2 regions of the Thermus islandicus DSM 21543 genome follow, and region 2 is predicted to be linked to the other one. Evidence: riboswitches for the same ligand, from Rfam matches in the RefSeq annotation. Region 2 holds a riboswitch; the other holds the start of a gene.
What was found. Region 2 has a riboswitch for thiamine pyrophosphate ahead of thiE (thiamine phosphate synthase). Riboswitches for the same ligand answer to the same signal wherever they lie in the genome.

Region 1 (8,959 bases), on a different contig from region 2:
ACCCCAAGCGCCTCGCCAAAACCTTCCGCTTCAAGGACTTCCGGGAGGCCTTGGCCTTCGCCAACCGGGTGGGGGAGCTGGCGGAAAGGGAGAACCACCACCCGCGCCTCACCGTGGAGTGGGGGCGGGTCACCGTGGAGTGGTGGACCCATTCGGCGGGGGGGATCACGGAAAGGGACCGGGAGATGGCCCGCCTAACGGACGCCCTCCTGGGGTAGCCTGAAAGGGATATGGAGGCGCGGACCCTGGAGCTCGTCTTTCCGGAACACACCAACCCCATGGGGGCGGCCTTCGGCGGCTTCGTCCTGAGCCTCATGGACAAGGTGGGCTCCTACGCCGCGGCCCGCCAGGCCAAGAAGCCCGTAGTCACCGTGGCGGTGTCGGGCGTGGAGTTCAAGGTACCCATCCGCACCGGGGACCTCCTGGAGGTGGTGGCCCGGGTGGTGCGGGTAGGGAGAACCTCCCTCACGGTGGAGGTGGAGGTCTACAAGGAGCGCTTTGGGGAGGAGGACGGCCGGGTGCTGGCCACCAAGGGAGTGCTCACCTACGTGGCCGTGAACGAAAAGGGCGAGCCGGTGCCGGTGGAGGCCCATGCGGGTGCTGATTGACGCCGGCTGTCCCTACTGCCGGGCCTTGGGGCGGGCCCTGGAGGCCCTGGATCTGGGGAAGACCCTCCGGGTGGAGCCTCTCCAGGAGGCCCAGGACCTCCCCCAGGCGGAACTCCTGAAAGCCCTTCACGTCTTGGAAGGGGGGAGGACCCACCGGGGCTACGCTGCCCTCGTGGCCCTAAGCCGGAGGCTCCCTCTCCTTTGGCCCCTTTACCCCTTTCTTCTTCTCCTCGTCCCCTTTGGGCTTGGCGAGGGGCTCTACCGCTTCCTGGCCCAAAGGAGGCCCCGTGCCTGAGCTTCCCGAGGTGGAGACCACGAGGAGGAGGCTCCTCCCCCTCCTCCTGGGCCAGCGTCTCCGAGGGATCCGCCACCAGGACCCCCTTCGCTACCGCCACACGGAGCGGGCGGCCGGCAGGCGGGTGGAGGGCGTAGAACGGCGGGGCAAGTTTCTCCTCCTCTCCCTCTCCGGGGGCCTCGAGGCCGTGGTCCACCTGGGGATGACCGGGGGCTTCCGTCTGGAAAAGACCCCCCACACCCGGGCGGAGTTCCTCCTGGAAAGGGGGGTGCTCTACTTCCACGACCCCCGGCGCTTCGGGCGCATCCTGGTGGTGGAGGCAGGGCGCTACGAGGAGCTCCCCCTCCTGAGGAGGCTTGGCCCCGAGCCCCTTTCCGAGGCCTTCACCTTCCCCGGCTTCCTCCAGGGCCTGAGGCAGAGCGCCCGGCCCCTCAAGGCCCTTCTCCTGGACCAGACCCTGGTGGCCGGGGTGGGGAACATCTACGCCGACGAGGCCCTCTTCCGGGCCCGCCTGAACCCCTTACGCCCGGCCAGGAGCCTGGGGGAGGCGGAGGCCCAGAGGCTCTTCCAGGCCATCCGGGAGGTCCTCGCCGAAGCGGTGGCCCTGGGGGGGAGCACCCTTTCCGACCGCACCTACCAGCAGCCCGACGGCCTTCCCGGAAGCTTCCAGGAGCGCCACGCCGTCTACGGCCGGGCGGGCCTCCCCTGCCCCACCTGCGGCGCCCCCATCGCCAGGCGGGTGGTGGCGGGCCGGGGGACGCACTTCTGCCCCCACTGCCAGGCCTGATGCCCCTTTCTATTGAAGGGCCCTCCCGGAGCAAGGCCACCCGCATGGGGGCCCCGGTAGAAAGTCCCTACGAGGTTTTTGGAGCTTAGGAGCGCAGAAATCCAAAGCAAAACGCCATCAGCCCACCCGCCCCCGTCCCCGGTCCAGGAGGTAGAAGAGGAGGGCAGAAAGCAGGGCCAAGACGGCGGCCAGGGCCACGGCCTCGCGGTAAGGCCCCTCCCCGGGCCGCCCCAGGCGCTCGTAGACGGCGAGGGGGAGGGTGGTCCACTCCGGCCGCCAGAGGACGAGGCTGGCCCCAAACTCCCCCAGGATGGCCGCCAGGGCCAGGGCGGACCCCGAGCGGAGGGCGGGGAGGAGGAGGGGAAGCTCCACCCTCAGGAAGGCCCGGTAGGGGCCCGCCCCCAAGACCCTCGCCGCCTCGAGGAGGCTTGAGGGGAGGCTCCGCAGGGCGGGCAGGAGGGCCCGGGCCAGGAGGGGGTAGGCCAAAAGAGCGTAGGCCAAAAGGAGGAGGCCCAAGGACCCTCTCCAGGAGGGGTAGGCCAGGAGGTAGCCCAGGCCCAGGGCCACCGGGCTTACCATGAGGGGGAAAAGCCCGAGGAGGTCCCAAGCCCCCCCACGCCGCGCGGCCACCCCGTAGGCCACCCCCAGGGGCAGGGCCAGGAGGAAGGCGAGAAGCGTGAAGCGGAGGCTGTTCCCCAGGGCCAGGGGGAGGGGGGTGAAGTCCTGGGAGGCCCAGGCCTGGACGAGGGCCCGGGGGCTTACCTCCAGGAAGAGGGCGAGGAGGGGAGCGAAGAGGCAGAGGAAGAGGAGGCCTAAGCCCAGGGCGAGGAGCCAGGGCCTCCGGCTGGGGAGGAGCCCCCCGGGGGCGAGGGGGTAGGTGGGGATCCGGAGGTAGAGGAAGGCGGCCAGGCCCAGGGTGAGGACCTGGAGGAGCATGAGGGCGCTGGCCTCGGGGAAGGCAAGGCGGTAGGCCAGGAGGGTGTAGACCTCCACCTCCAGGGTGGCGTACCGCCCGCCCCCGAGGAGAAGGGGCACCCCGAAGGCGGAGAAGGCGTAGAGGAAGACGAGAAGCCCCGCCGAACCCAAGGCGGGCAGGAGGAGGGGAAGCCCCACCCGGAGGAGGGCGCGAACGGGCGTGGCCCCCAGCACCCTGGCCGCCCCCAGGGGCCCCTCGAGGCGGAGGGCCACGGGGAGGAGGATGCGGAGCGCAAGGCCCAGGTTGTAGAAAACCGCCGCCAGCAGGAGGAGGGCCTCCGTGCCGTAGAGGTCCACCCCGAGAAGCCCCCTGGGACCGAGGAGGGCCAGAAAGCCCAGGGCCACCACCGGGGTGGGGAGGACAAAGGGCAGGGTGCTGAGGGCCAGGAGGACCTCCCTAAAGGGAAAGCGCCGCCGGAACAAAAAAGCCAAGGGCAGGGCCAAGGCGAGGGTGAGGAGGGCGGAGAGGAGGCCGTAGCGAAGGCTAAAGAGGTAGCGGCCCAGGTAGTAGGGGTTCTCCAGGGCCTGGGCAAACCCCGTCCCCAGGGCCAGGATGCGGAAGAGGGGATAGAAGAGGGCGAAGCCCAGGAAGAGGAGGAGGAAGCCCTGGGCGAGGCGGACCACCCCCTAACGCCTCGCCCGCCGCACCGCCTCCGGGCTTTGGCCCTGGAGGACCACCTTGGTCCACTCCTCAATCCAGCGCTCCCGGTTTTGGGCCACCACCTTGGGGTCCAGGCGCACGCTTCCCAAGGGCTCGGGGGCGAAGCGGAAGACCTCGGGGAGCTTGGCGTCCTTCCTTGCGGGGTAGACCCACATCTCCGTGGGGATGTTCTCCTGCACGGGCCGGGAGAGGAGCCAGTCCACCACCTTCTTAGCCCCCTCGAGGTTTCTGGTGCCCTTCAGGATCCCCACGAACTCCACTTGGAAGAAGGCGAGCTCGGGGAAGAGGTTGCCCGTGGGGGGTTCCTTGTACTTGCCCTCGGAGTAGTAGACCTCGGCCGCGGGGGAGGTGGTGTAGGAAACCACCAGGGGCCTATCCCCCTTGTAGAGGCTGAAGTGGGTGTAGTAGGCCTCGCTCCAGCCCTTGGCCACCCGCACCCCCCCGTCCCGAAGCCTTGCCCAGAAGTCCAGGTACCCGTCCTCGCCAAAGTGGGCCACCGTGGCCATGAGGAAGGCGAGGCCCGGGGAGCTGGTGGCGGGGTTCTCCACCACCAGAAGCCGCGCGTACTCCGGGCGGGCGAGGTCCAGGGGCGCCTTGGGCAGGGGGCGGTCCTTGAAGTAGGCCCGGTCGTAGTTCAGGCTTACCCAGCCGTAGTCCACGGGAAGGGCCCGGAAGGTGGGGTCCAGGAGCAGGGTGGCCTTGAGGTTCCGGACCTCCGGGCTGCGGTAGGGGAGGAGGATGTCCGCCTCCAGGGCCCGGGAGAGGAAGGTGTTGTCAAAGCCGTAGAGCACGTCGGCGATGGGGGCCCCTTTGGTGAGGATGGCCCGGTTCAGGGTCTCCCCCGCGTCCCCCGCCTTCAGGAAGCGGAGCTTGAGGCCCGTTTCCCGTTCAAACCGGGCGATGAGCCCCTTGTCCAGGGAAAAGCTCTCGTGGGTGAGGACCGTGACCTCCTGGCCCCAGGCCAGGGCCAAAAAGACGAGGAGCGCCAGCGCTCTAACCATAAAACCCCTCCTTGTCACCGGGAGGGGCCTCGGTCACCTTCCCTACGCCGGCATTACCCGGATCAGGTTCCAAGGGTATCTCTCAGCCCCTTTGGGGCACCCCCGGTGACGCCTCTAGTGTAGCACGCGGAGCACCCCCAGGGCCTCGCGGAAGGCCCTTTCAAAGGCCTCGGGCTGGTCCCACCAAGGGAAGTGCCCGGCCCCGGGAACCACGTGGATGGGGGCCCGGAGGCGCTCGGCCACCTCCTCGGCGTGGGGGTAGCTGGTGCCGTCCCTCTCCCCCACCACCACCGCCAGGGGCTTCCGGCCCGGGGAGAGGTAGGGGGTGTAGTCCAGGTGCCAGAGGCCGTTTCGCAGGAAGGCCCGAGCCGGGGCCTCCGGCCCCACCACCCCCGAGCCCTCCACCACCCACTCGTACTCCAGGCGGCTCCTTGGGCTCGGAAACATGAGGCGGTCAAAGAGGGCCTTGGGGTCCGCCTTCTCCAGGGCGGCCCTGAGGTCGGCCTCGGGGTCCCCCAGGGGGCATAGCCCTGCGGCCTCGGCCAGGCGGGCGGCCAGCCAGGGAAAGTTGACCCAGGGGGCGAGGAGGAGCGCCCCTTCCGCCCCGGGGTAGCGGCGCAGGACCTCCAGGGCGACCACCGCCCCAAAGCCGTGGGCGAGCAGGGCGAAGCGGTCTATCCCCAGGGCCTCGGCCAGGCGCAGGGTGTCCTCGGCCAGGGCGTCCACGGTGAAGAGCCTGGGGTCCTCGGGAAGCTCGAGGCTCCGCCCGGAGCCCCGCTGGTCAAAGTAGACCACCCGGAAGCCCTCGAGGTACTCCTGGAGGCCTTCCCGAAGGGCATAGGCGTTCCCCCCAGGCCCCCCGTGGAGGACGAGGAGGACGGGGGCATGGATATCCCCCACGTCCTCCACGTAGAGTTCCGCCTCCCCTACGGGGATGTAGCCGATTTCCTCCCGCATCCCCTATACACTACCCCATCCTGGAGCCGGAAGGTCCAGACCCGAACCCCCGGCACTTCCCGGGCCTGGGCCTCCGCCTCCGCCGAGGCCCCGAAGACCTGGAGGAGGCTAACCCCCTCCCCCTCCAGAAGCCAGTAGGGGTGGGGCAGGCCCCGGGCCAAAGCCTCCAGGGCCTCCCGGTCCTTGCCTTCCACAAAAAGCACCCTCATCCCGCGCCTCCCGAGCCGCGCTCCCCGGCCCCTTGCCAGAGACGGTGATAGAGGAGGATCTGGGCGCTTTCCTCCAGGGTGGTGAGGAGGCTAAAGGCCTCCAGAAGGGCCTCCTCAGGCTTCTCCTTGAGGCCTGTGGCGAAGGCCCCATGCCCCCTTATGAGGCAGGCCCGGTGGTGCTTCAGGGCCTCGGCCACGCTCAAGGCCGCCTCCTCCGTGGCAGAACGCGTCTTTGGGGAGAGGACGGGCACCTCCTTCAGGTAGAGCTGGCCCTCGAGGTCCAGGGGAAGGAGGCGCTCCAGGGAAAGGCTGAGGGCCACGGCCACCCGGGGATGGGCGTGGACCAGGGCCCGGGCCTCCGTGCTGCGGTAGACCTCCCGGTGGACCACGCTCTCCACGCTGGCCCCTTGAGGGATGGGCCCGAAAAGGGGCACCTCCAGGAGGTCCTCCGGGGTGAGGTGGGCCTTCTGCACCCCGCTTTTGGTGATGAGGAAGCCCTCCTTGGTCCGCACGGAGAAGTTCCCCGCGGTGGCGGAGATGAGGCCCTGGCGGAAGAGGTCCTCCCCCACCTGGCGAAAGGCGCCGTACACCCTGGCGAGCATGGCGGAGGGGCGCTAGACCCCCTTCCCCGGCTGCTCCCGGCGCGCGGGGCGGCGGGCGGGGGCCTCCTTGGCCTCCACCGCCTCCTTCCGCGCCTCCTCAATGGCCCGTAAGGTCTTCTGGTCCACCACCTGGGTGAAGCGGACGAAGTCCGAGCCGGTACCCGCCGGGATGAGGCGGCCCAGGATGACGTTCTCCTTGAGGCCGATGAGCTCGTCCTTCTTCCCGGCGATGGCCGCCTCGGTGAGGACGTGGGTGGTGTTCTGGAAGCTGGCGGCGGAGAGCCAGCTCTTGGTGGAGAGGGCGCTCTTGGTGACCCCCATGAGGAGAGGCTTCCAGGCCACGGGCACCTTGCCCTCGGCGAGGAGGCGCTCGTTCAGGGCCTCCACGTCCCACTTCTCCAGGACCTGGCCCTCGAGGAGGCGGCTGTCCCCAGGGTCGGTGACCTCCACGTACTTGAGCATCTGCCGGACCACGATCTCAATGTGCTTGTCGTGGAGCTTCACGCCCTGGGCCCGGTAGACCTTTTGGATCTCGTCCACGAGGTAACGCTCCACCGCCTCGGGGCCCTTGGCCTCCAGGAGCTGGTGGGGGTCCACGGCCCCGCGGGTCAGGGGCTGGCCCGCCTCCACGTAGTCCCCGTCCTTCACGAGAAGGCGGGCATCCTTGGGGAGCTTGTACTCCTTGGAGAAGCCCTCGGACTCCACGAAGAGGGAGAGCCGGTCCTCGCCCTCCTCGAGGCGCACCACCCCGTCGATCTCGGAGATGACCGCCTTGGCCTTGGGACGGCGGGCCTCAAAGAGCTCAATCACCCGGGGGAGACCCTGGGTGATGTCCGCCGCCCCCGCCACCCCCCCGGTGTGGAAGGTGCGCATGGTGAGCTGGGTCCCGGGCTCCCCGATGGACTGGGCGGCGATGATCCCCACCGCCTCCCCGATGGAGACGGGCCGGGCCATGGAGAGGTCGTAGCCGTAGCACTTCTGGCACACCCCGTAGCGGGTCTGGCAGGTGAGGGGGCTCCGCACGGGCACCTCTTGGATCTCCCCCGCCTCGGCGGCCTTGAGGAGGAGGGCGACGTCCTCCATGGTGAGGTAGCGGCCCTCCTCCAGCCTCCGCCCCAGGACCCCCACCTCCCGGGCCAGCACCCGCCCGTAGAGGCCAGATTCAATGTCCGAGCGCTTCCTGAGGCGCTGTGTACGGGTCACCTCGTCGGGCTGGAAGAGGGGGATGGAGATGTAGTTGGTGGTGCCGCAGTCCGCCTCCCGCACCACGATCTCGTGGGCCACGTCCACCAGCTTCCGGGTAAGGTAGCCGGAGTCGGCGGTGCGGAGCGCCGTGTCCGCTCCGCCCTTACGGGCCCCGTGGCTACTGATGAAGTACTCCAAGACGGTAAGCCCCTCGCGGAAGGAGGAGCGCACGGGCACCTCAAAGGTCTCGCCGGAGGGTTTCTGCATCAGGCCCCGCATGCCGCAGAGCTGGCGGATCTGCTGCGGGTTGCCCCGGGCCCCGGACTGGGCCATGACGTAGAGGGGGTTGAAGGGGTAGTTCTCCTCAAAGTTCCGGAAGACCGCCTGGGTAACCTTCTCCGTGGTCTCCGTCCAAAGCTGGATCACCTGGTCGTACCGCTCGCGGTCGGTGAGGAAGCCCATCTCGTAGGCCTGCTCAATCTGCCGGAGCTTCCGGTCGGCCTCCTCCAGGTACCTCTGCTTCTCGGGGGGGATGACCGCGTCGTCAATGCCGATGGTGATGCCGCTGGTGGTGGAGAGGGCAAAGCCGTAGTACTTGAGGGCGTCCAGAAGGCGGGCGGTCTTCTCCACCCCCAGGCGGAGGAAGGCGTGGTAGACGAGGTCCTTGAGGGAGTTCTTCTCCTGGGGCACGTCCATCTGGATGAGCTCCTGGGCCACCTTCTCGTCCCCCACGGCCTCGCCCACGATGCGGGCGAAGAGGATGCGGCCCGGGCTCGTCTCCAGGCGCCTACCCAGGTAGCGCACGGTGACCACGTCCTGGAGGTCCAAAAGCCCGTGGGCCACCGCCAGGAGGGCCTCGTCGGGGTTGGCGAAGACGAACTTCAGGCGGCCCACGCTGGTCTCCCGGCCGGCCACCCGGATGGGGGCGTTCAGGGCCACCTCGCCCCGCCCGTAGGCCTCGAGGGCCTCCTCGGGGGAGGCGAACTCCCGGCCCGCCCCCTTCTTCTCCCGCCGCACCTGGGTGATGTAGTAAAGCCCCAGGATGATGTCCCGGCTGGGCTTGGCCAGGGGCTCGCCCGAGGCGGGGGAGAGGAGGTTGTGGGCGGAGAGCATCTGGATGCGGGCCTCCGCCTGGGCGAAGGAGGAGAGGGGCACGTGGACGGCCATCTGGTCCCCGTCAAAGTCGGCGTTGAAGGCCTCGCAGACCAGGGGGTGGAGCTGGATGGACTGCCCCTCCACCAAAACGGGCTGGAAGGCCTGGATGCCCAGGCGGTGCAGGGTGGGGGCGCGGTTTAGGAGGACCACCTTGCCGTGGATCACCTCCTCGAGGGCGTCCCACACCTCGTCCTTGATGTCCCGCTGGCGCTCCAGCATGCGCCTGGCCGCCTTGACGTTGGGGGCGATGCCCTTCTCCTCCATCCGCTTGATGAGGAAGGGCTTGAAGAGCTCCAGGGCCATGCGCTTGGGCAGGCCGCACTGGTGGAGCTTGAGCTGGGGCCCCACCACGATCACGCTTCGGCCCGAGTAGTCCACCCGCTTGCCCAGGAGGTTCTGGCGGAAGCGGCCCTGCTTGCCGGAGAGGATGTCGGTGAGGCTACGCAAGGGGCGCTCGGAGCCGGGGTTGGTCACGGGGCTTCCCCGGCGGCCGTTGTCAATCACCGCGTCCACCGCCTCCTGGA
Region 2 (8,959 bases):
CGTCCAGGGCGCGAGGAGGACGCCGTTCCTCCCGTGCCCCACCGCCGCGTAGATCCCCTCCTCCACCTCGCCCACGAAGAGCTCGCCCACGGGTCTATACCCCCAGACCGTCCCTAAAACCCCCGCCCCCTCCAGGGAAGGGAAGCGCTCGTGGGCGTAGTCGGCAAGCCAACGAAGGCCGAAAAGGTCCACTCCTTCCTTCCACCCTTCCCTCGCCGTGGCCCCCACGTAGACCCCGCCCTCCCGGGGAAGGACGTACCCCTCCCCGGCGAAGAGGGGGCCCGGGGGGGCCTCCCCCCTAAGGAGAAGCGCCTCCCCCTTGAGGGGCCGCACCTTGAGGCCAAACCTCCCTCCCCAGGCCCCCACCGCGAGGAGGATGCGGCGGGCCTCCACCTCCTCCCCGCCTAGAAGAAGCCTGCCTTGGGCCACCCCCTCCACCTCGGCCCGCCGGTACACCCCTCCTAGCGCCTGGAAGACCTCCAAGAGCGCCTCCCGGAGCCTCCTGGGGTGGACGTACCCCCCGGGAAAGCGCCTCGCGCCTAAGGCCCCCCGGACCGGGTAAGGAACAGGCGCCTCCGCCACCCACCCCTCCTTCTCCCCAGGGCTTAGGGCCGCCACCCAGGCGCCGGAAAACCCCGCCTCCACCTCGTAGCCCCTTTCCTTGAGCTCGGCGAGGAGCTCGGGGTAGCGGGCGAGGCCGTATAGCCCCGCCTCCAGAAGCCCCCCGCTAAGCCCCTCCGGGTGAGGGGCGAGCATCCCCGCGCTCGCCCGGGTGGCCGCCCCGGGCTTCTCCGCGTCCAAAAGAAGGACGGGAACCCCCCGTTTGGCAAGCTCGTAGGCGGCGAGGGCCCCGATGACCCCCCCGCCCACCACGGCCACCTCCACCCGCATGGTTCCTCCCCTATTGGGGCCCAGCCAGGGGCACGCCCTCCACCGGGCTGGAGGGGCTCGCCGCCTCCCTGGGCCGCATGGGCCCCGCGAGGTAAGCCTTCCTCCCCGCCGCCACCGCAAGCCGGAAGGCCTCGGCCATGGCGGGGGGGTCCTGGGCCTCGGCGATGGCGGTGTTCACCAAGACGGCGTCCAGACCGAGCTCCATCACCTCCGCTGCGTGGGAGGGAAGGCCAAGCCCCGCGTCCACCACCACCGGGGGAAGGGCGGCCCGCTCCCGGGCAAAGAGCTCCAAAAGGGCCCTTGTCCTCACCCCCCAGCCCGAACCGATGGGGGCGGCGAGGGGCATGACCGTGGCCGTGCCCAGGGCGGCGAGCCTTTTGGCCAGCACCAGGTCCGGCCCCATGTAGGGGAGGACGAGGAAGCCTTCCTCCAAAAGGTGCTCCGCCGCCCTTAGGGTCTCCACGGGGTCGGGGAGGAGGTAGGTGGGGTCGGGGATGACCTCCAACTTCACCCACCTTTCCCCGGTGAGGAGGCGGCCCAACCGGGCGAGCCTCACCGCCTCTTCTGCCGTTTTTGCCCCCGCCGTATTGGGCAGAAGCCTCACCCCGGCCAAGGCCTCCAGAAGCCCCACGTGCCCCGGGGCCTTAAGCTCCACCCGCCTTATGGAAACCGTCACCACCTCGGCCCCCGCGGCAGCGATGGCCTCCCGCATTGCCCCGAAGTCCTTGAACTTCCCGGACCCCAGGAGGAGGCGGCTTTTAAGCTCTACGTCCCCCACCTTCCAGGCGTCCATCTAGCCTCCTTGCATCAGGGCCACCACCTCCACCACGTCCCCGTCCCTAAGCACCCGGTCCGGGGCCTCGAGGCCCAAAAAGGCCTCCTCGTTGAGGAGGACGGCGACCCGCTCAAGCTCCACGCCCAGCGCCTCCAAGACCTCCCTCAGGTTCTTCCCCTCCAGGGGCTTGGGCTCGCCGTTAAGCCACACCATAGAGCCTTTCCCTGAAGGCCCGGGCCGCCCGCTCGGGGTCAGGGGCGTCCAGGATGGCCCGAACCACCACCACCCGCCGCGCCCCAGCCTTTAGGACCTGGTCCAGGTTGTCCAGGTCAATCCCCCCGATGGCGTACCAGGGCCTCTCCCCCAGGTGTTCCGCCGCCCAGCGCACGTAGGCAAGGCCCGCCGCCTTCCGGCCGGGCTTGGTGGGGGTCTCCCACACCGGCCCCACGGAAAGGTAGTCCGCCCCCTCCTCCCGGGCCCTTAGGGCCTGTTCAGGGGCATGGGTGGAGCGCCCCACCAGGCCCTGGAAGAAGCGGCGGGCCTCGAGGGGGGTGAGGTCCCCCTGCCCCAGGTGCACCCCATCTGCCCCCAAAAGGGCCGCCAGGTCCGGCCGGTCATTCAAGACAAAGGGGACCCCATAGCGCCGGGCCAGGGCCAGCATCCGCTCGCCCAGCTCCAGGGTGGGCCGCGCCTCCCAGTCCTTGGCCCTTAGCTGCAGGACCTCCACGCCCCCCGCCAGAGCCCTTTCCGCGCGGTCCAAAAGCTCTTTCCAGGACCAACCGGGCCTCGGGGTCACCACCAGGTAAAGCCTTCCGAGCAAGCTTCCACCCCCTTCAGGCGGGTGGGAAAGGCCCACGCGGCCCAAAGGAGGTTGGGTTTTGGGGGATCAGGGTCTTCCGCATAGGCTTCCCTCCGCCGGCATTACCCGGATCAGGTTCCAAGGGTTGCTGGGACCACCCAGCTCTCAGCCCCTCCATTGGGGCACCCCCAGCCTGCCCCCTCACTGTAGCACATCCGGGGGCCAAGAGGGGAGGCTACCTTACCCACCCGGGCTTGGGCTTTGGCGGGGCCTGAAGGGGTCCGCCCAGGGGAGGGAGCGGCCCTGCCTCCTCCCCCCGGCCGCCTTCGGGATCGGCCTCGAGGTGGGCTTCGCCTCGGCAGGGGCTGGGGCCCTGGGCACGCTCCTCCTCCTTTACGCCACCAGGCTTTCCCCCCAGAAGGTGGTGGGCACCGACCTCCTCTTCGGCCTCGTCCTCGCCCTGGTGGGGGGCGGGGTCCACCTCTACTTCGGCCAGCTGGACCCAGGCCTCCTCCTGGCCCTGGCCTCGGAAGGCAGGCCCCCGTGGTCCTCCACGACCGGCTGGTGGACGCGAGGGTGCTGGACCTGGTCCAGGGGGAGAGGGTCTACGTGGGCAAGGAGGAGGGGGAAAGCCAACCCACCGCGGTGGCCGAGGGCTTCGCCGTGGTCTTGGGGGTCCTGGAGGGCGGGGGATGGCCTGACCTCGCCCCCTACGCCAGGGGGCCCACCCTGGTGGTCCTCATGGGGGTGAAGCGGCGGGCCTGGATCGCAAAGGAGCTTCTTCGGCTGGGCCGAAGCCCCTCGGAGCCCACCCTCTTCGCCGAGCGGGCCACCACCCCGGAGGAGAGGCGGGTCCTGGCCCCCTTGGGGGAGGTGGCCCAGGACAAGGTGGCCGTGGCCTCCCCCGCGGTCTGGATCATCGGGGAGGTGGTCCGGGTCCTCGAGGGGGGCCGGCAGCCTGGCCCTCGCGGAGGTCTAGGATGGCGGAGGCGCTTCCCGTTCCAGACCCGCAACGCCCCCCACCGGGCCCACGAGTACCTGATACGGCTCGGCCTGGAGCTCGCGGACGGGGTCCTGGTCCACCCCATCCTCGGGGCCAAGAAGCAGGACGACTTCCCCACGGGGGTCATCCTCGAGGCCTACCAGGCGTTGATCGGCCACTTCCTCCCCGAGGAGCGGGTGGCTCTCTTCGGCCTCGCCACCCCCATGCGCTACTCCGGGCCCAAGGAGGCGGTCTTCCACGCCCTGGTGCGGAAGAACTTCGGGGCTACCCACTTCCTGGTGGGCCGGGACCACGCCGGGGTGGGGAACTTCTACGACCCCTACGCCGCCCACCGCATCTTTGACCGGCTTCCCCCCTTGGGGATTGAGATCCTCAAGGTGGGATCGGTCTTCCACTGCTCCTTGTGCGGCGGCATCGCCTCGGAGAGGACCTGCCCCGAGGGGCACCGGGACAAGCGCCTTTCCATCAGCATGACCCAGGTGCGGACCCTCCTTAGGGAGGGGAAGGCCCCGCCTTTGGAGCTCGTCCGGCCAGAGCTGGTCCCCATTCTCAGGAAGGGGGTCCGCTAAGCGCTCCCCCTTCCGCCGAGCGCAAGAGGCGCTCCGCCGCCCCTGGGGAGGCGGGCAGGTAGAGGTGGACGAAGCTCGCGAGAACCCGCCCGTCGGTATACCCCTCCACCTCCTCCCCGCCCAGGCGGCGCCAGGCGGGGCTTGGGGAGGGGGGAAGGCGGGCGTAGTGGAACTCATGCCCCTTGAGGCGGTCCCCCTTTCGGGCCACGGGGTTATCCCGCAAGGCCTCCACCTCCCGGTAGCCCAAGACGGGCCTCTCCGCCATGCGGGCCTCCCCTGGGACGAGCCCCACCATGGGGAAAAAGCGCTCCCCCACCCAAAGTCCCCGGGAGAGGTACATATACCCCCCGCACTCGGCTACGATGGGCCCGGGAAAGCGGCGGATGGCCTCCCTCAGGGCGCGGTTTTCCGAAAGCCTCTCGGCATAGAGCTCTGGGTACCCGCCTCCTAGGAGGAGGGCGTGGGCCTCGGGAAGGGCTTCGTCCTCGAGGGGGCTCACGGGCACAAGTTCTGCGCCTAGGGCCTCGAGGAGCTCCAGGGCCTCTGGGTAGTAGAAGGCGAAGGCCCGGTCCCAGGCGTAGGCGAGCCGGACCCTCGGGGGGCGCCTTTCGGGCAGAAAGGGCGGGGCCTCGGGGAGGGGTGGGGCCGAGGCGGCAAGCTCAAGGACCCTCGGGAGGTCCACCCGGAAGGCCCGGCGGAGGGCCTCTAGGGGGGGCTTAGCCTCCCCGGCGAGGACCAGGCCCAGGTGGCGCTCGGGGAGGGCGAGGGCCGGGTCTTCCGGGAGCCAGCCGAGGAGGGGCAGGCCCACAGCCTCGAGGGCCTCCTTCAGGATCCCCGCGTGGCGCTCCGAGCCCACCCGGTTGGCCAAGACCCCCACCACCCGCACCCCGGGGTGGAAGTCGCGGAAGCCCAGGGCGAGGGGGGCGATGGAGCCCGCCATCCCCTTGGCGTCCACCACCAGGGCGACCGGGGCCTTTAGGAGCCTCGCCACCTGGGCGGTAGACCCCACCTCCCCCAGCGGGTCCTTCCCGTCAAAAAGGCCCATCACCCCCTCAATAAGGGCGAACTCCGCCCCCCTTGCCCCATGGCGGAAGAGGGAAAGAAGGCCCTTTTCGTCCAGGAAGAAGCCATCCAGGTGGTAAGGCCTCCTCCCCGAGGCGGCCTCGAGGTGGGTGGGGTCAATGTAGTCGGGCCCCACCTTGAAGGGCTGAACCTTTAGGCCGCGCTCCCTTAAGGCGAGCAGGAGGGCAAGGGCAAGGGTGGTCTTTCCCGAGCCGGAGTGGGGGGCGGCGAGGAGGAGGCGCATCAGTGCTCTATCCCCCTTTGGGCCGGGACCCCCTGGTCAAAGGCGTGCTTCACCTTGCGCATCTCCGTCACCGTGTCGGCAAGGGCCAAAAGCGCCTCCGGGGCGCCCCGGCCCGTCACCGCCACGTGCACGTGGCGGGGCCTCGCTTTTAGGGCCTCCAGGAACTCCTCCAGGGGGATCCAGCCGTAGCGCAGGGGATAGGTGGCCTCGTCCAGGACCACGAGGTCGTAGGCTCCCGAAAGGATGGCCTCCTTCGCCCGCGCCCACCCCTCCCGGGCGAGGTCGGCCGAGTACGCGAGGTCCCGGCTCTTCCAGGTGAACCCGTCCCCTAGCCCCTCTATGGGGACGCCGAGCAAGGCAAAGGCCCGGTGCTCTCCGAAGCGCGCGGTCGCGTGCTTAATGAACTGGAAAATCCGCACCTTCAACCCTCGCCCGTGGGCCCTTAGGGCTAGGCCAAAGGCGGCGGTGCTTTTCCCCTTCCCGTCCCCGGTGTACACCAGGAGGAGTCCCCGCCTTTCCTCCCTGGGCTTCTCGTAGGGCTTCAGCCGCCTAGGCTCCTCCACAGGGCATAGCCTAGCAGGCTGCAAAGCTCCGCGAGGGCGATCATGGCCCCGAGGACATCCCCGTTCAAGCCCCCAAGGCGCGCCACGGAAAGCCCTGCTACCCCCCAGGCGGCCAGGAGGGCAAGGAGGGCGGGGAGGGGATAGAGGAGGAGGAAGGGCAGGGCGAGGAGGAAGGGTGGCAGGAGAGGCCCCCCGCGCACCAGCCCCGCCATCCCCGGGTGGAGGAGGGGGTAGCGGTTCAGGAAGGGCAGGAGGGCAAACCGGGCCCACCCGGGGAAGAGGAGGAGGAAAAGGGGGTCAGGGACCAGGGCCAGCGCCTGCCAAAGGAGGAGGAGGTAGACCCCACCTACCCCAAAGGCGAAGCCCCCCAGGTGGGGGTCCTTGAGGATGCGGAGGCGCTCCTCCCGGGGCCTCGCCCCTAAGAGGGCGTCTGCCAGGTCCAGAAGGCCGTCCAGGTGCAAGAACCCCGTGAGGCCAAGGAGAAAGGCCACCTTTAGGGCGGCAAGGAGGCCTGCAGGAAGCGGGAGAAGGGCGAGAAGGGCCAGGGGAAGCCCGAGAAGGTAGCCCACCAAAGGGAAGAAGGGGACGCTCTTCCGGTAGTCCCCCTCCTCCTTGGGGGCAAGGGGCAAAAGGGTGAGGAGGGCAAGGGCGAGGCGGAAGGCCCTCACGTTCCCCCGGAAACGCCCGCCTCCTCAAAGGTGGCCATGTGGAGGATGCGGGCCGCGGCCCTGAGGAGGGGCATGGCGAGGACCGCCCCCGTCCCCTCCCCCAGGGCGAGGTCCAGGTCAAGGAGGGGCCTGAGGTCCAAAGCCTCCAGCTGGCGGCGGTGCCCGGGCTCCCGGGAGAGGTGGCCGGCGAAGAAGTGTTCCCGGATTCCCGGGGCGAGCTTCCAGGCGAGCAAGGCCCCGCTCGTTACGGGAAAGCCGTCCAGCACCAGGGGAAGCCCGGCCTCATAGCCCTCCAGGTAGACCCCGGCAATGGCGATTAGCTCAAGCCCCCCCACCAGGGCGGCCACCTCGAGGGGCCCCATGCCGGGGCGGAGGCGGGCGAGGGCCCGGGCCACCGCCTGGCGCTTCCGCCTCAGGCCCTCCTCCCCCACCCCCGTTCCCCGGCCCACCACGGCCTCGGGGGGAAGCCCGAGGAGGGCAGCGGTAAGGGCGGCCGCCGCCGTGGTGTTGCCGATGCCCATGTCCCCGGCGGCGAGGAGGGTGGCGCCCGCGGCGATGGCCCGCCTCGCTGCCTCGCGGCCTGCCTGGAGGGCCCTTTCCACCTCCTCCAGGCTCATGGCAGGGCCTTGGGCGAGGTTACCCGTCCCCTCCCGCACCTTGCGCTTGAGAAGCCGCGGGTGGTCGGGGAGTTCTCCCTTCACCCCCACGTCCAGGACGTACACCTCGCAGTCGGCCACCCGGGCAAACTGGTTGATGGCGGCACCTCCCCGGAGAAAGTTGAGCACCATCTGCCGGGTGACCTCCTGGGGGTAGGCCGAGACCCCCTCGGCCACCACCCCGTGGTCCGCGGCGGCCACCACCACCGCCCCCCGCCCAAGCTCCGGCTTCACCCGCCCCTGGAGGGCGGCGAGGCGCAGGGCCACCTCCTCCAGGAAGCCCAGGGAACGGGGCGGTTTGGTGAGTTGGTCCACCCTTCGCCTCGCGGCCTCCAAAACCTTCGCCTGGGAAGCCTCGGACCCTTCGCCTGCCATGGGCGCATTGTACCGGGAAGGAGCCCCTTGGAGAAAACCGCCTCCTCGGGTAGGCTTGGGCCATGAAGGCCTGGGTGCAAAGGGCCCTGGGTGGGCCTTTGGTCCTAGAGGAAATCCCCGAACCCACCCCCGGCGAAGGGGAGGTCCTCCTGGAGGTGGAGGCGGTGGGCCTCAACTTCGCCGACCACCTGGTGCGCCTCGGGGCCTACCTTACCCGCCCCCGGCCCCCCTTCGTCCCGGGGATGGAGGTGGTGGGGGTCTGGGAAGGGCGGCGCTACGCCGCCTTGGTGGGCCTAGGAGGGCTTGCGGAAAAGGTGGCCGTGCCCCGGGAGGCCCTCCTTCCCGTCCCCGAGGGCCTGGGCCCGGAGGAGGCCGCCGCCTACCCCGTCTCCTTCCTCACCGCCTACCTGGCCCTGAAGAGGGCCCAGGCCAGGCCCGGGGAAAGGGTCCTGGTCCAGGCGGCGGCCGGGGCCTTGGGGACGGCGGCGGTCCAGGTGGCCCGCGCCTTGGGCCTCCGGGTCCTGGCGGCGGCCTCGAGGGCGGAAAAGCTGGCCCTTCCCCTGGCCCTGGGGGCGGAGGAGGCCGCTACCTATCCCGAGGTACCGGAGAAGGCCAAGGCCTGGGGTGGGCTGGACCTTGTGCTGGAGGTGCGGGGCAAGGAGGTGGAGGAAAGCCTCGGCCTCCTCGCCCACGGGGGAAGGCTCGTTTACATCGGCGCAGCCGAGGGGGAGGTAGCCCCCATCCCCCCCTTGCGCCTGATGCGGCGGAACCTTGCGGTGCTGGGCTTCTGGCTCACCCCCCTCCTCCAGGACCGGGCCCTGGTGGAGGAGGCCCTACGCTTCCTCCTCCCGCGGCTAGGTCAGGAGCTTAAGCCGGTGGTGGGCCGGGTCTTCCCCTTCCGCGAGGCCGAAGCGGCCTTCGGGGCCCTCCTGGACCGGGGGCACACGGGTAAGGTGGTGGTGCGGCGCTGATGGAGCTCTGGCTCGTCCGCCACGGGGAGACCCTATGGAACCGGGAAGGGAGGCTCCTCGGCTGGACCGATCTCCCCTTGAGCGCCACCGGGGAGGCCCAGGCCCGGGCCCTGAAGGGCCTCCTCCCTGCCCTCCCCGCCCACAGCTCCGACCTCAGGCGGGCCCTGAGGACGGCGGCCCTCGCCGGCTTTTGCCCCCGGGCCACCCCGGCCCTGAGGGAGATCCACTTTGGGGCCCTGGAGGGCGCCCTCTGGGAAGGGCTAGACCCTGCCCAGAAGGAGGCCCTCCTGCGCTTTGAGGGATTCCACGCTCCGGATGGGGAAAGCTTGGATGCTTTTCAGGAGAGAGTCCTCCGCTTCCTCGAGGGGCTCAAGGCCCCCTCC

Region 1: linked by a shared signal. The riboswitch ahead of H531_RS0109280 (thiamine ABC transporter substrate-binding protein) and the one ahead of thiE (thiamine phosphate synthase) in region 2 are both predicted to bind thiamine pyrophosphate.

The regions. Positions count from the first base shown of each region.
Region 1 covers NZ_ATXJ01000010.1:28,894-37,852, forward strand. The annotation lists gene H531_RS0109255 (4a-hydroxytetrahydrobiopterin dehydratase) at 1-218, shown strand, start outside; gene H531_RS0109260 (acyl-CoA thioesterase) at 231-608, shown strand; gene H531_RS0109265 (thiol-disulfide oxidoreductase DCC family protein) at 592-903, shown strand; gene H531_RS0109270 (DNA-formamidopyrimidine glycosylase) at 896-1,690, shown strand; gene H531_RS0109275 (ABC transporter permease) at 1,808-3,289, opposite strand; gene H531_RS0109280 (thiamine ABC transporter substrate-binding protein) at 3,293-4,327, opposite strand; TPP riboswitch at 4,349-4,441, opposite strand; gene H531_RS0109285 (alpha/beta fold hydrolase) at 4,442-5,284, opposite strand; gene H531_RS0109290 (hypothetical protein) at 5,254-5,493, opposite strand; gene H531_RS0109295 (fuculose-1-phosphate aldolase) at 5,490-6,095, opposite strand; gene rpoC (DNA-directed RNA polymerase subunit beta') at 6,108-8,959, opposite strand, start outside.
Region 2 covers NZ_ATXJ01000006.1:25,502-34,460, forward strand. The annotation lists gene H531_RS0107310 (FAD-dependent oxidoreductase) at 1-891, opposite strand, end outside; gene H531_RS0107315 (thiazole synthase) at 902-1,684, opposite strand; gene thiS (sulfur carrier protein ThiS) at 1,685-1,879, opposite strand; gene thiE (thiamine phosphate synthase) at 1,866-2,486, opposite strand; TPP riboswitch at 2,557-2,665, opposite strand; partial or broken gene H531_RS13890 (TSUP family transporter) at 2,716-3,000, shown strand; gene H531_RS14785 (sulfate adenylyltransferase) at 3,009-4,037, shown strand; gene H531_RS0107340 (cobyrinic acid a,c-diamide synthase CobB) at 4,018-5,343, opposite strand; gene cobO (cob(I)yrinic acid a,c-diamide adenosyltransferase) at 5,343-5,906, opposite strand; gene H531_RS0107350 (adenosylcobinamide-GDP ribazoletransferase) at 5,885-6,574, opposite strand; gene cobT (nicotinate-nucleotide--dimethylbenzimidazole phosphoribosyltransferase) at 6,571-7,605, opposite strand; gene H531_RS0107360 (NADPH:quinone oxidoreductase family protein) at 7,668-8,576, shown strand; gene H531_RS0107365 (histidine phosphatase family protein) at 8,576-8,959, shown strand, end outside.